2 regions of the Ramlibacter algicola genome follow, and region 1 is predicted to be linked to the other one. Evidence: predicted binding sites of a transcription regulator. Region 1 holds the regulator's gene; the other holds the start of a gene.

Region 1 (7,739 bases):
GCGCCTGACGCTCCTGCAGAACTACGCCAACCCGGTGCTCGTGTTCGGCGGCGGTTATGACCCCGCGCACGACACCGAGCCCGCGGGCACCGCCGCCATGGGCCGCGCCATCTACATCGTGGACGCGGTGTCCGGAGCGCTCGTGTGGCGCGCCCAGCCGAGCTGCGGCGCAAGCGGCACCTGCCGGGCAGTGCCGGGCATGACCCAGCCGATCCCATCGGACATCGCCTTCGTGGACCGCGACAACAACGGCAAGGTCGACAAGCTGTACGTCGGCGACCTGGGCGGCAACGTCTGGCGCGTCGACGTCAACACGGCGGATACGGCCACGTGGGCCGTGAGCAAGGTCGCCTCCCTGGGCTGCGACGACGGCGTCGCCGCGGCCTCCCTCTGCAGCGACGGCAAGCCGGTGCGCAAGTTCTTCTTCCCGCCGTCGGTGCTGTCCATCAAGGCAGCGGGCGCCACGGGGTCCTACGACGCGCTGTCGCTCGCCTCCGGCGACCGGGAGCACCCGCTGAAGAACACGGCCGCCGGCTCGTCCTACAACACGGTCGACCGCTTCTTCCTCGTGAGGGACACGGGGACGGCCCTCGGTTCTCCGATGGCGTCGCCCCTGAAGCTCTCGGACCTGTTCAACGCCACCAGCACCACCTGGGACGGCACCCGCAGCGGCGTGTACATCACGCTGGCGACCGGCGAGAAGGCGGTCAACGCACCGCTGGCCGTCAACGGCACGGTGTTCTTTGCGACCAACAAGCCCGTGGACACCACTGCCACCTGCGCGGCCAACCTGGGCGAGGCGCGCGCCTACGGCGTCAATCCCTTCGACGGCACGTTCGTGAGCAACGTCCTGCAAGGCGGCGGCATGCCCCCGAGCGCGGTGGCGGGCATCGTCCAGATGACCAAGGACAACGGCAACGGCGGTACGACCACGTACAACGAGAAGTTCTGCATCGGCTGCGGCATCTCGGGCAGCCAGCTGGGCGGCACCAACAACAACCCCTGCAACTCGGCGCTCGAGAACTGCAACGTGGGCAAGGTCATCCCGAAGAACCTGCGCCGCACCTACTGGTACAAGAAGTAGTCGCGCACGGCATCGATGCGAAGGGCGCCTGAGGGCGCCCTTCGTCTTTCTCCACCGGCCGGATGGCGCCGGTGCGGCGCGCCTCCTGCAGCTGGTGGTGGGAGCGGCGGGGAGCGCTGCCTACCCTGCGCGGATGCACTTCCATCCCGTACCGGCCGCGCAGCGCGGCTTCTCCCTCGTCGAACTGCTCGCGGTGCTCGCCGTCGCCGCCGTGCTGCTGGGCGTGGGCCTGCCGTCGCTGCGATCGCTCGTCGGCTCGATGGCGGCCAGCGCGGCCAGCAACGACCTGCTCGCCGACCTGCTGTTCGCGCGCAGCGAGGCGCTCAAGCGCAAGGCGCGCGTCACGCTGTGCAAGTCGGCCGACGGCGCGACGTGCACGACGGCCGGCCGCTGGGACCAGGGCTGGATCGTCTTCGTCGACAGCAACGGCAACGGCACCCGCGCGGCCGGCGAACTGCTGCTGCAGCGGCAGCAGGCGCTCGGTGGCGACCTGCACGCCTTGGGCAACGGGACACTCGCGCGCTACGTCGCGTACGCGCCCGACGGGTCGACACGGCAGGTCGGCGGTGCCTTCCAGGCGGGCACGCTCACGGTGTGCCGCCCGTCCGCGGAGCCGGTGACGGGCCGGCTGATCGTGATCAACGCGAACGGCCGCCCGCGCGTGCAGAAGTCGGTGCTGGACGGCTGCCCGTGAGGGTCAGCGGCGCACTTCGTCGACGAGCGTCTTGAACTCGTCGATGTCCTCGAAGCTGCGGTAGACGCTGGCGAAGCGCACGTACGCCACCTTGTCCAGCTTCTTCAGTTCGCGCATCACCAGCTCGCCGATGCGCGCGCTGGGGATCTCGCGCACGCCCAGGTTGAGCAGCTTTTCCTCGATGCGCTCGACGGCCGCGTCGATCTGCTCGGTGCTCACGGGCCGCTTGCGCAGAGCCAGGTTCATCGACGCCAGCAGCTTGGCGCGCTCGTACTCGATGCGGCGGCCGTCCTTCTTCACCACCGCCGGGAACGTGACGTCCGGCCGCTCGTAGGTCGTGAAGCGTTTTTCGCAGTCGATGCACTGGCGCCGGCGGCGGATGAAGTCCCCGTCCTCGGACACGCGCGTCTCCACCACCTGGGTGTCGGCGTTGCCGCAGAAGGGGCACTTCATCGCGCGACCTTCACTTGTAGACCGGGAACCGGCGGGTGAGGGCGTTGACCTTCTCCCGCACGGCGGCGATGTTGGCCGGGTCGCGCGGGTTGTCCAGAACGTCGGCGATCAGGTGCGCCGTCTGCCGCGCCTCGTCTTCCTTGAAGCCGCGCGTGGTCATCGCAGGCGTGCCGATGCGCACGCCGCTGGTGACCATCGGCTTCTCGGGATCGTTGGGGATCGCGTTCTTGTTGATGGTCATGTGCGCCTGGCCCAGCACCGCCTCGGCTTCCTTGCCGGTGATGCCCTTGGCGCGCAGGTCGACCAGCATGACGTGGCTCTCGGTGCGGCCGCTGACGATGCGCAGGCCGCGCTCGACCAGCGTGCGCGCCACGACGTCCGCGTTGCGCACCACCTGCTCCTGGTACGCCTTGAACTCGGGCGTCAGCGCTTCCTGGAAGGCGACGGCCTTGGCCGCGATGACGTGCATCAGCGGCCCCCCTTGCAGGCCGGGGAAGATGGCGCTGTTGATCGCCTTCTCGTGCTCGGCCTTCATCAGGATGATGCCGCCGCGCGGGCCGCGCAGGCTCTTGTGGGTGGTGGACGTCACGACGTCGGCATGCGGCACCGGGTTGGGGTAGGCGCCCGCGGCCACCAGGCCGGCGTAGTGCGCCATGTCCACCATGAAGATCGCGCCGATCTCCCTGGCCACGCGCGCGAAGCGCTCGAAATCGATGCGCAGCGAGTACGCCGACGCGCCCGCGATGATCAGCTTGGGCTTGTGCTCGCGCGCCTTGCGCTCCATCGCGTCGTAGTCGATGGCTTCGTCCTTGTCGAGGCCGTACGAGACGACGTTGAACCACTTGCCCGACATGTTCAGCGCCATGCCGTGGGTGAGGTGGCCGCCTTCGGCCAGGCTCATGCCCATGATGGTGTCGCCCGGCTTGAGGAAGGCCAGGAACACGGCCTCGTTGGCCTGCGCGCCGGAGTGCGGCTGCACGTTGGCGGCGTCGGCGCCGAACAGCTGCTTGACGCGGTCGATCGCCAGTTGCTCGGCGACGTCGACGTTCTCGCAGCCGCCGTAGTAGCGCTTGCCGGGATAGCCCTCGGCGTACTTGTTGGTCAGCTGGGTGCCCTGCGCCGCCATGACGGCGGGCGAGGCGTAGTTCTCGCTGGCGATCAGCTCGATGTGCTCTTCCTGGCGGCGGTTTTCCGCCGTGATGGCGGCCCAGAGCTCGGGATCGGTCTGTTCGATGAGGATGTTGCGGTGGAACATGCGCGGCAGTCCTGGAGGTGTTGCCCCCCGTGTCGAACGAGGGCTGCCCAGGCGAACGGCGGGACGCCGGCCGGGCCGGCGGCACGCTCCCCCGTGGGTCTCCACGTCCGCGCGGCCCGCCCGAGGGGCGCCGCGCGTATCGCCAGTCGCGTACGGGAGGGAGTTTAGCGCTTCAGGACGAGGTCCAAGCCGCGACGCGGTCCGGGTCGTCGCGGCGCTCGGCCGATTCCGACGGGGCGGGGACCGGCGCGACGGTACGGATCACCGCCGGCGGCGCGGTCGGCACCGAGCGGCCGGCAGCCACCTGTTGCAGCCGGGCGTGCTCGGCCAGCACCTTGTCCGCGTAGCCGCCGTCGTCCGGCAGCTGGGCGGCGCCCACATAGTATTTGAGGCCCCCCTGCAGCGAGCCGGCGCGCTGGATGCATTCCTGCAGCACCTTGACGCCCACGCGCAGGTTGGTGACCGGGTCGAAGGCCGCCAGCTTGCCCCCGAAGTTCTCGTACTTGTCGCTGTGCACGCCGGTCATGACCTGCATCAGGCCCTGGGCGCCGACCGGGCTCTGAGCGAACGGGTTGAACCCGGACTCGATGGCCACCACGGCCAGGATCAGGGTCGGGTCCAGCTTGGTGCGCCGGCTGATGTCATAAGCCTCGGCCACGAGCGCGCCGACCGGCTCCGGGGCCACGCGGTACTTCCGGCTCAGCCAATAGGCAAGCGCGGCCTGCTGCTTGGGCAGGTCCTTCAGGTTCGCGGCCGTGGCACGGTCGACCGCCTCGGGCGCCGGCACCATGCCGAGCGCGGCCACCTGGCGGGCACGCAGCCAGGTCATCAATTCGGTCTCGCCAGCCTGGCGGAGGTCCGGCCGGGTGGCCAGCGTGGCCAGCGCCAGGATGACGGCCACCCCGACGAGGGCCAGGCCGCTATGGCAGATCTCGAAGAAGCCGGAGGCCACGTCGGACCCGAAGGTCCGCAGCGCCCGGGCTGCTTGCTGTCCTGCTGTCATCGCACTGCTCCTTTCTCTGCGCGCGGGCCGGTCCGCCTGGGAGGCTCCGGAGAGGAGCGCCTTGCGGTCGACGGCCCACGTGGGATTGGTCGCCTTCGAAACACCGCGGCGCGGGGCCGGCGGAAGCTTTCGAGGTTGTGCCGGGATCGGCAGCGGTTTCTAGGATCACCCGAGCCCTCTGGCTCAGGATTGGGCGGATTCTAGGAGCCGTCCAAATAACGAGTCAAGAATATCAATTAACTTCTTTATACGCGCGGTTACCAGTCGATGGGCGTTTTTCCCATGTCCAGGTCGGCCTGGCGTGTCGGAATCCGCCGCAAAGCAGTGTCGGCCCACGGCTGGGCCACCCGCCATGGCAACGCCGCAGCCCATTGAAAACTTGCATTTGCTTGCCCGAAGCGCCCGCCCCAAGATGGCGGCACCCGAGCGATCGGGCCCCGAACCGGACGCGGTGTTCGCGCCGCCCCGGTCCATCCTGGGAGCAATCGTTGCTCCCGGTGCCGCCAGGACGATCAAGCTCCTGCGGCACACCCCAGACGGCAGGCTTCGCGCCACCGTCCGCCCGGCAGATTGGCTGCAGGCCGCTGCCGGGCTTTTCTTTGCCGGCGACGGGTCCGGGCAAGGCGCGGCGAATCGCGGCGAGAATACGCGCCCGGCCCCCGCGCATGCGAGGGCGTGTTTTTTTGCAGACCAGACCCGCAGTGACCCAAGCCCCGACCCGTTCCCCGGACACCCAGGCCCTCGACACCCTGACCGGCGGCGCCTTCACGGCACCGACCTCCGGCGAGCGCACCGCCCGCCTTCGCGAGTGGCTCCAGTCCCAACCCAGCCCCGAGCAGATGCAGGAGGTGTTCCGCGAACTCAGTGGCCGGGACAAGGGTGCCGCCCGGGTGGTGCGGGAGCGCCTCGACGAGATCAAGCGCAGCAAGGGCCAGGAGGTGATCGCCGCCGAGTGGGCGCAGAAGGCGCAGGCGATGCTGGACCAGCCGCGCGTGAACATCGCCGATGCGATGGCCTGGCAGCGCGACGCCGCCAAGGCCGGCGCGCCCCTGAGCCGCGAGCCGCTGGCGACGCTGCGAACGCAGATCGCCGACCGCATCAAGGGCATCGAGGACCTGCAGCACCGGGTCCAGGTGCAGCGCGAGGCGGCGGTGCTGCTCGCCCAGCGCATCGAGATCCTGTCGACCAAGTCGTGGCGCGACGCGCAGGCCGCCGCCGATGCCCTGCGCACCGACGTGCCCGAGTGGCAGACGCAGGCCGACGCGCTGGTGCAGGACCCGAACTGGGCCAGCGTCGACGCGCGGTTCCCGCCGCTGCTGGATGCCTCGCGCACCCAGCTGCAGGTGGTGTGGGACGCGTTCCAGAGCGCGCTCGCCCAGGCCGCTGCGGCCGATGCAGATGCCGCCGCGCCCCTGCCGCCCGTGCCCGTGTGGGCCGACGAGTTGCGCGCCGGCCGCGGCCTGCCGCCGGAAGCCCCGCCGAAACCGGCGAAGCCGAAGGCCGATCCCGAGCAGGCCGCCAAGGCCAACGAGGCGCTCGCCGCCGCGATCGCCAAGCTGGAACAGGAACTGGCGCAAGGCCACGGCAAGGCAAGCTCCGGCGCCGCCGCCGCGGTGCGCGCCGCGCTCAAGGACCACGGCAAGCAGGTCGACGAGAAGTTGTCCAACCAGGCGCACACGTTGCTCGCGTCGGCCGGTGAGCTGGAAGGCTGGCAGCGCTGGCGCGCCGACCAGCTGCGCCAGGAACTGGTCACCAAGGCCGAGGACCTGTTCGAGACCGTGCCGCCGGCCGAAGGCGCGCCCGAAGGCGAGGCGCCCGTGCGCAAGCCGCGTTACGGCGGCCGCAAGATGCAGGAGCAGCTGCGCGCCCTGCGCGAGCAGTGGAAGCAGGTCGACCAGGGTGGCCCGCCGAACCACGCGCTCTGGAAGCGCTTCGACCACGCGTGCAACGAGGCGCACAAGGTCGTCGAGGGGTGGCTGGACAAGGTCAAGGCCGAAGCCGCCGAACACCGCGCCACGCGCGAATCGCTGATCGAGGAAGTGACCGCCTGGGCGACCGCCAATGCCAATGTGCCGGTGCAGGACTGGAAGGCGTTCGCGCGCCAGGTGCATCAGTTCGAGGCGCGCTGGCGCGAGGCCGGGCACCTGAGCGAGAAGGCGTTCGCCGAGCTGCAGCCGCGCTGGAAGCAGGCGATCCAGGCCGCCGAGGCCCCGCTCTCGACCGCGCAGAAGGGCAGCCTCGAGCGCCGCCACGCGATGATCGAGGAAGCCAAGCTGCTGGGCGGCGCGCCGCAGCTGCGCATCGATGCCGTCAAGTCGCTGCAGCAGCGCTGGCAGGCCGAAGCGCAATCGGTGCCGCTCGACCGCCGCCAGGAACAGAAGCTGTGGGACGCGTTCCGCAAGCCGATCGACGAGGCCTTCCAGCGCAAGACGCAGGACCGTGAACGTGCGGCGTCCGCCCTGAGCGAGCGTGATCGCGCGGTGCTCGAGGCGTCGAAGGCGCTGGAAGCCGCCAACGCCAGCGGCGACGCGAACCGCATCCGCAACGCGATGACGGCGCTCGACGCAGCGCTGAAGGGCCAGGCGCAGGCGCGTGCCGACAAGGACCGAGCCGATGCGCAGGAGCAGGCACCGTCCGCGGCGCCTGCCGAAGCGGCTGCACCGGCGGACGCAACGGCGCCGGCGGAAGGAGCGAGCAGCGATGCAGCGCCGGCCGAAGGCGAGCCCGCCGCGCCGCCCGCGACGCCCAAGCCGACGCCGAAGCCCGTCATCGCCATGCGTGGCGACGATCGACCCGGCATGAAGAAGACCGAGCCCGCTGCGCCGATGCGCGGCGGCAAGTTCGGCGACCGCCGCGGTGCACCCGGTGCGGGTGCCCCGGGCCGGTTCGGCGACCGCGATCGTGGTGGCCGCGACGCGCGTGGCGGTGGCCGCTTCGGCGAGGAGGACCGCGGTCCGCGCCTGGGCGACGTCGCCTTCCGCGCGCAACGGGAGGCGCTGGAACACGCACAGGCCACGCTGCGCAAGCTGGCCGCGCAGGCCCACGGCGAAGCGCTCACGCAGCTGCTGGCCGCGTGGGAGCAGCGCTCGGCGGACCAGGTGCCCAGCCAGAGCGAACTCGGACGTTCCGTGACGCCCTCGGTGCGTGGCAACTGGGTCAAGGCCTTGCAGGCGACGCCGTCGGGCGATGCGTCCGAAGCGCTGCTGCGCCTGGAGATCGCGGCCGAAGCGCCGACGCCGGCGGACCAGAT
Region 2 (7,739 bases), 1.3 Mb from region 1:
CCCGCAGTTGCCGGCGCGCTGGGCGCTGTCCGGCCTCGGCGCGCTGACGGTCCTGCTCGCGTGGACGTACCCGGGCACGCCGCTGCACGTCTCCGCTTCACCGCTGCTGCCTTTGCACCTGGCGCTCGGTGTCGCGTCGTACGGGCTGTTCGCCGCCGCGGCGGTCCACGCCTGGCTCATGCGCCGCGCGGAGCACGCGATCCGGCTCGGTGCCGACCCGCGCACCGGCATTCCGCTGCTGACGCTCGAGCGCCTGACCTTCCGTTTCGCGTCCGCCGGCTTCGTCGTCCTGTCGGCCACGCTGCTGGCCGGCATCGTCTTCCGCGAATCGCTGGGCGCCTGGCGCTGGGACCACAAGACGGTGTTCTCGGTGCTCGCCTGGGCCGCGTTCGCGGTCCTGCTGCTCGGCCGCGCGCGCTTCGGCTGGCGCGGCCGCCGCGCGGTGCAGGTCCTCTACACCGGCTCGTTGTTCCTGTTGCTCGCCTACGTCGGATCGCGCTTCGTGCTCGAAGTGCTGCTGCACCGCCCCGCCTGACATGAAGTTCCTGTTGCTCGTCCTGGTCCTCGTGGTCGCCTACGCCGTCTGGCGAAGTTCGCGCGAGCGCGAGCGCGCGGAGCACGCGCCCGCGCCACCCAAGGCGCCGCGCCAGCCCGCGCTGCCGCAGGACATGGTCAGCTGCCCGGTGTGCGGCCTGCACCTGCCGCGCGACGAGGCGCTGGCCGGCGCCAGCGGCCGCCTGTACTGCGGCCCCGACCACCGCCGGATCGGCGGCAATTGACGGTGGCCCGCGCGCTGCAAGCCCCCGGCGCGCCGCTCACGGCGGGCGAGGAGTCCGCGTTCACCCGCCTGTGGTTCGGCTTCGCGACCGCCCGCGTCGTCATCGGCCTCGTGCTGGTCGGCCTGCTGGTGGGGCTGCGGGCCATGAACGGCCCGTGGACGATCTCCACCTGGGTGCTGGGCATGTGCGTCACGTACGCGCTGGCCGCCATCGCCGCGCGGCTGCTGCTGCGCCCGGTTGAGCCGGGACGCACGTTCGACCCGCAATGGGTGTCCAGCATCGGCATCGACATCGTCGTGTTCTCCGCGCTGCAGCTGCTGCAGGCCGGCAACATGTATTTCGCGCCGCTGTTCGCGGTCCCCGTGCTGATGGCGGCGGTGCTCGGCTCCACGCTGCTTGCGCTGGGAACGGCCGCGGCGGCGGCACTGCTGCTGCTGGCGGACGCCTGGGTGCTCTCGCTGCAGACGCCGTCCGAACTCGCGCAGCGGTTCCTGCAGGCCGGCCTGACGGGGATCGGGTTCTTCGTGCTCGCCTTCCTCGCCCACCAGCTCGCGCTGCGGCTGTCGCGGGAGGAAGAGGCCGCGCGCGCCGGGCGCAAGGCCGCGCACATGCAGGCGCAGGTCAACCAGCTGGTCATGGACACGCTGGGCGACGGCGTGCTGGTGGTCGACGCCAGCGCGCAAGTGCACGCGGCCAACCCGGCGGCGCAGGAGTTGCTTGGGCCGGGGCTGTTCGCGCCCGGCGGCGGCCTGGCATGGCTGCTGGCCGAACCGGGCTGGAAGCCGCTGGTGGACCTGGCGCGCCGCACGTTCGAGACCCGCGCGACGCAGGGCGCCGACGTCGCGATCGACCTGGGTGGCGGCGTCGTGCGGCAGGTGCAGGCCCGCACGCGGCTGTCCGGCATCGACGGCGACGCGCTGTGCGTGATGTTCCTGCAGGACCTGCGCCAGCTCGAGGCGCGGCTGCGCACCGAGCGGCTGGCCGCGATGGGCCGCATGTCCACGGCGGTCGCGCACGAGATCCGCAATCCGCTGGCTGCGATCACGCAGGCCAACGAGCTGCTGGAAGAGGACCTCCGCGAGCCCGGCCACCGCCAGCTCAGTGCCCTCGTGCGGCAGAACGCGCAGCGGCTCGGCCGCATCGTCGAGGAGATCCTGGACGTCGCGCGCGTGCCGCACCAGGCGAACGGCGCCGCCTCGCCCGCGCTCGACCTGGACGCCGAGGTGTGGTCCACCGCGGACGACTGGATCCGGCAGCACCGCTGCGACGACCGGGTGCAGCTCGTGTTCGAGGCCCGCGGCGCGGCCGCCGTCTTCGAGGCCGACCACCTGCGGCGCGTGCTCGTGAACCTGCTGGACAACGCGCTGCGCTACGCGTCGGAGCAGCCCGGCGCTATCCAGGTCGTCACCGAAGGCGGCGAGTGCCCGACGCTGACGGTGTGGAGCGACGGCGACGCGCTGGACCCCACGGTGGAACGGCACCTGTTCGAACCGTTCTTCTCCTCCCAGAGCCGCTCCAGCGGCCTGGGCCTGTACATCTGCCGCGAACTGTGCGAGCGGCACGGTGCCAGCATCGGCTACCGGCGCGGGCCGGCGCCTTCCAGCGGCGGCGGCAACGGCAATGCGTTCTTCGTGGCGTTTCGCACGCCACCGCGCCTTGCCCCCGCGGCCCCCTTTGCCACAATCGGCGCGTGAGCCAGCCCTCCGCCCCTTCCGCGCCGCAGGTGCTCGTCGTCGACGACGAGCCCGACCTGCGCACCCTGTACGAACTGACCTTGTTGCGCGAGGGCTACCGCGTCGACGCCGCCGCGACGCTGGAGGACGGCTGGCAGCAACTGCAGGACCGGCCGTTCGACGTCGTGATCACCGACATGCGCCTGCCGGACGGCATGGGCCTGGAACTGCTGCAGCGCATGCAGGCGCAGCAGCGGCCCGAGCGCTGCATCGTGATGACCGCGTACGGCTCGGCGGAGAACGCGGTCGAGGCGCTGAAGGCCGGCGCCTTCGACTACCTCACCAAGCCGGTCGACCTGCGCCAGTTCCGCAACGTGGTCGCTTCGGCGATCCTGGAGCGCAACAACGGCACGCCCCGCGCGCCGCGCCCCAATGGCGCCGCCATGAAGGAGCGGCCCTCGGGTGCCGCGCAATCGGCGCTCGACCGGATGGTGGGCCAGTCCGCGCCTATGCTGCAGGTCAAGGACCGCATTTCGAAGGTCGCGCGCAGCATGGCGCCGGTGCTGGTGCGCGGCGAATCGGGCACCGGCAAGGAACTGGCGGCGCGCGCGCTGCATGCGTGCAGCCACCGCGGCGAGGGCCCCTTCGTGACGGTGAACTGCGGCGCCATCCCCGAATCGCTGCTGGAAGCCGAGTTCTTCGGCGCCCGCAAGGGGTCGTACACCGGCGCCACCGCCGATCGCGAAGGGTATTTCCAGGCCGCCCAGGGCGGCACGCTGTTCCTCGACGAGATCGGCGACCTGCCGCTGCCGATGCAATCGAAGCTGCTGCGCGCCATCCAGGAGCGGCAGGTGCGCGCCATCGGCTCGACGCAGGAAGACGCGGTCGACGTGCGCATCGTCAGCGCCACGCACCGCGACCTGGCCGCCGACGTCGCGTCGGGCCGCTTCCGCCAGGACCTCTATTACCGGCTCAACGTGATCGAGCTCGTGATGCCGCCGCTACGCGAGCGCCGCGAGGACCTGCCGGCGCTGTGCGAAGCGCTGCTGGGACGCATCGCGCAGGACTCGGGCATGCCGGTGCCGGTGCTGTCTCCGGCCGTGCTGGACGAACTGGCGCAGCAGCCGCTGCCGGGCAACGTGCGCGAACTGGAGAACCTGCTGCACCGCGCCGCCGCGCTGTCCGACGGCCAGGTGCTGCAGATCGACGCCGCGCTGTCGGCCAGCCCGGAATCGCCGGTTCCTCCTTCCGCGGCACCCGCCGCGACGGCAGCCCCCATCGCGCCGGCGCCAGCGCCGGCGGCGGGCGACATGCCGTCCGACCTGCAGGCCTACCTGGACCAGCAGGAGCGCGAGATCCTCGTGCGCGCGCTGCAGGAGACCGGCTTCAACCGTACCGCCGCCGCGCAGCGCCTGGGCCTGAGCCTGCGGCAGATCCGCTACCGCATCGCGCGCCTGGGCATCGCCGCGCCCGGCGGCGAGGAAGCCAATGACAACGGCGCCGCCTGACGACGCGCTCTGGTCCGGCGGCTGGTACCGCTTCGCGCGCCGGCTCGACTCGCCGAACTTCGGTCCCCGTCCGGCGGACGCCGTCGTCGACCTCGTGCTGCTGCATTCGATCAGCCTGCCGCCCGGGCAGTACGGCGGCGACGAGGTGCAGCGCCTGTTCACCAACACGCTGGACTGGGGCGCGCACCCCTACTTCCGCACCATCGAGGGCATGCAGGTGTCGTCGCATTTCTACGTGCGCCGCGGCGGCGAGCTGTGGCAGTTCGTCAGCTGCGACGACCGCGCCTGGCACGCAGGCGCATCGCATTGGCGCGGGCGCGACAACTGCAACGACTTTTCCGTCGGCATCGAGCTCGAGGGCCTCGAGGGCGGCGCGTTCGAGGACGCGCAATACGAAGCCGTGACGGATTTGTGCGCGGCGCTGGCGCAGCGCTACGCGATCCGCCACGTCGCGGGCCACGAACACGTGGCGCCGGGGCGCAAGCAGGACCCCGGCGCGGGCTTCGACTGGCCGCGCCTGCGTGCAAGCCTCGCCTGGGACACCTCGGTTTTTCCCTAATCGCACGGCCGTTGTTGCCCGAGCGCGACCACTACATCTAGTGGCTTGTGGCCGGCTCCGACGCTAGCTATAGTGGGCTGCACACGAACGAGGAGTAATGCATGGCTGCACGTGCGAAGGTCCATCCGACGAACGACACGATCGAAGGCGCACCGCGCCCGCACGCCACGCAGCTCAACCACGCGCAGCACTGAGCACGCGTGACCGAATGCGTGTCGCATGCGCCACGCGCGGCCATCCACCCACCGGATGTCCACACCTTGTGCACCGTCAGCCCACCGGTTGACCACTACATCTAGTGCTTGCACCGATCGCGGACGCTACCTATAGTGGTTCGACGACGGGAAGCCAGTACACTTCCGCCCTCCCGAGAGACAACACCCCGCAAGAAGGACCTCCATGCAAACTGCCCAGAGCATCACCAGCACGACCGCCGCCACGATGGCCGCCCCGTCCGCCGCGACGGGCTCCGTGCAGGGCACGCAGCTGCCGCTGACCCAGTACCAGATCATTCGCCGCAACGGCTCGGTGGTGCCGTTCGCGCCGGACAAGATCGCGATCGCGATGATGAAGGCGTTCCTGGCCGTGCACGGCACGCAGGGCGCCGCGTCGGCCAGCGTGCGCGAGACCGTCGAGGCCCTCACGCAGTCCGTCGTGCGCGCGCTGGTGCGTTCGCGCCCGGGCGGCGGCACGTTCCACATCGAGGACGTGCAGGACGCCGTCGAACTCGGCCTGATGCGCAGCGGCCAGCACGACGTCGCCCGCGCCTACGTGCTGTACCGCGAGCGCCGCTCGCAGGAGCGCGCCAAGCAGGGCACGCCCGCCGTGGTCGAAGCCCCCGTGCTGCACGTCACCGACGGCGGCCAGCGCATCCCGATGGACATGGGCCAGTTGCAGGGGCTGATCGAGAACGCCTGCGCCGGCCTGTCGGCCGACGTCAAGCCGGACCCGATCGTCGCCGAGACGATGCGCAACCTGTACGACGGCGTGCCGATCGACGAGGTCTACAAGGCCTCCATCCTGGCCGCGCGCACGCTGATCGAGAAGGACCCCGACTACACCTACGCCACCGCGCGCCTGCTGCTGCACACGATCTTCAAGGAAGTGCTCGGCCAGGACGTCTCGCCCGCCGCCGCGGCCCAGGCCTACGCCGACTACTTCCCCGGCTTCATCAAGAAGGGCGTCGACGCCGAGCTGCTCAACCCCGACCTGCTGCAGTTCGACCTGCGCCGCCTGGGCGCCGCGCTCAAGCCCGAGCGCGACCTGAAGTTCGACTACCTCGGCCTGCAGACGCTGTACGACCGCTACTTCCTGCACGTGCGCAAGACCCGCATCGAGCTGCCGCAGGCGTTCTTCATGCGCGTGGCCATGGGCCTGTCGCTCAACGAGATCGACCGCGAGGCGCGCGCCATCGAGTTCTACGAGGTGCTGTCCTCGTTCGACTTCATGTCGTCCACGCCGACGCTGTTCAACAGCGGCACGCTGCGCAGCCAGCTGTCCTCGTGCTACCTGACGACCGTGCCGGACGACCTGGACGGCATCTACGAGTCGATCAAGGAAAACGCGCTGCTGTCCAAATTCGCCGGCGGCCTGGGCAACGACTGGACCCGCGTGCGCGCGCTGGGCTCGCACATCAAGGGCACCAATGGGGAATCGCAGGGCGTCGTGCCGTTCCTGAAGGTCGTCAACGACACCGCCGTGGCGGTCAACCAGGGCGGCAAGCGCAAGGGCGCGGTCTGCACGTACCTGGAGTCCTGGCACCTGGACATCGAGGAATTCCTCGAGCTGCGCAAGAACACCGGCGACGACCGCCGCCGCACGCACGACATGAACACGGCCAACTGGATCCCGGACCTGTTCATGCGCCGCGTGATGGAAAAGGGCGAGTGGACCCTGTTCTCCCCCTCCAACGTGCCCGACCTGCACGACAAGTTCGGTGCCGAGTTCGAGAAGGCCTACGTCGCCTACGAGGAGAAGGCCAGGCGCGGCGAGATCAAGCCGAGCAAGACCGTGGCGGCCACCGACATGTGGCGCAAGATGCTCTCGATGCTGTTCGAGACCGGCCATCCCTGGATCACGTTCAAGGACGCCTGCAACGTGCGCTCGCCGCAGCAGCACGTCGGCGTGGTGCACTCGTCCAACCTGTGCACCGAGATCACGCTGAACACCAGCGACACCGAGACCGCGGTCTGCAACCTCGGCTCGGTCAACATGGTGCAGCACCTGAAGGACGGCGCCATCGACCACGACAAGCTCAAGCGCACGGTGCAGGTCGCCATGCGCATGCTGGACAACGTGATCGACATCAACTACTACGCGGTCAAGAAGGCGCGTGATTCCAACCTGCGCCACCGCCCGGTCGGCCTGGGGATCATGGGCTTCCAGGACGCGCTGTACGAACTGCGCATCCCGTACGCGTCGCAGGACGCCGTGGACTTCGCCGACAAGTCGATGGAAGCGGTCTGCTACCACGCCTACTGGGCATCGACCGAGCTGGCCCGGGAACGCGGCCGCTATTCCAGCTACAGGGGCTCGCTGTGGGACAAGGGCATCCTGCCGCCCGACACGCTGGACCTGCTGGCAGGCGCCCGCGGCGGCTACGTCGAGGTGGACCGCTCGGCCACGCTGGACTGGGACGCGCTGCGCAAGAAGATCGCGGCCGACGGCATGCGCAACAGCAACTGCATCGCCATCGCGCCGACGGCCACCATCTCCAACATCATCGGCGTCGACGCGTCCATCGAGCCGTGCTTCGGCAACCTGTCGGTCAAGTCCAACCTGTCCGGCGAGTTCACCGTCATCAACCACTACCTGGTGCGCGACCTCAAGCGCCTGGGCCTGTGGGACGACGTGATGGTCATGGACCTGAAGCACTTCGACGGTTCGCTGCGCCCGATCGACCGCGTGCCGCAGGACGTCAAGGCGCTGTACGCGACGGCGTTCGAGGTCGAGCCGGTGTGGCTGGTGGAAGCCGCCGCGCGCCGCCAGAAGTGGATCGACCAGGCGCAGTCGCTGAACATCTACATGGCCGGCGCATCGGGCAAGAAGCTGGACGACACCTACAAGCTCGCGTGGCTGCGCGGCCTGAAGACCACGTACTACCTGCGCACGATCAGCGCCACGCACGCCGAGAAGTCGACGGTGCAGTCGGGCCGCCTCAACGCGGTGTCCAACGGCGCCGGTGGTGGCCTCTCCGCGGCACCGGCCGGTGGTGCCTCCG

What was found. Region 1 encodes NrdR, which represses ribonucleotide reductase genes. Its sites were predicted from a motif close to CACNANATNTNGTG; they were not measured.
Region 2: the regulator NrdR is predicted to act here: its motif matches at 4,807-4,820, upstream of I8E28_RS03785 (ribonucleoside-diphosphate reductase subunit alpha).

The regions. Positions count from the first base shown of each region.
Region 1 is NZ_JAEDAO010000001.1:2,070,746-2,078,484, forward strand. It holds gene I8E28_RS10110 (PilC/PilY family type IV pilus protein) at 1-1,084, shown strand, start outside; gene I8E28_RS10115 (GspH/FimT family protein) at 1,218-1,778, shown strand; gene nrdR (transcriptional regulator NrdR) at 1,782-2,231, opposite strand; gene glyA (serine hydroxymethyltransferase) at 2,242-3,486, opposite strand; gene I8E28_RS10130 (lytic transglycosylase domain-containing protein) at 3,659-4,489, opposite strand; gene I8E28_RS10135 (DUF349 domain-containing protein) at 5,155-7,739, shown strand, end outside.
Region 2 is NZ_JAEDAO010000001.1:769,824-777,562, reverse strand. It holds gene I8E28_RS03810 (cytochrome C assembly family protein) at 1-535, shown strand, start outside; gene I8E28_RS03805 (PP0621 family protein) at 537-779, shown strand; gene I8E28_RS03800 (sensor histidine kinase) at 782-2,473, shown strand; gene I8E28_RS03795 (sigma 54-interacting transcriptional regulator) at 2,470-3,960, shown strand; gene ampD (1,6-anhydro-N-acetylmuramyl-L-alanine amidase AmpD) at 3,941-4,519, shown strand; gene I8E28_RS03785 (ribonucleoside-diphosphate reductase subunit alpha) at 4,919-7,739, shown strand, end outside.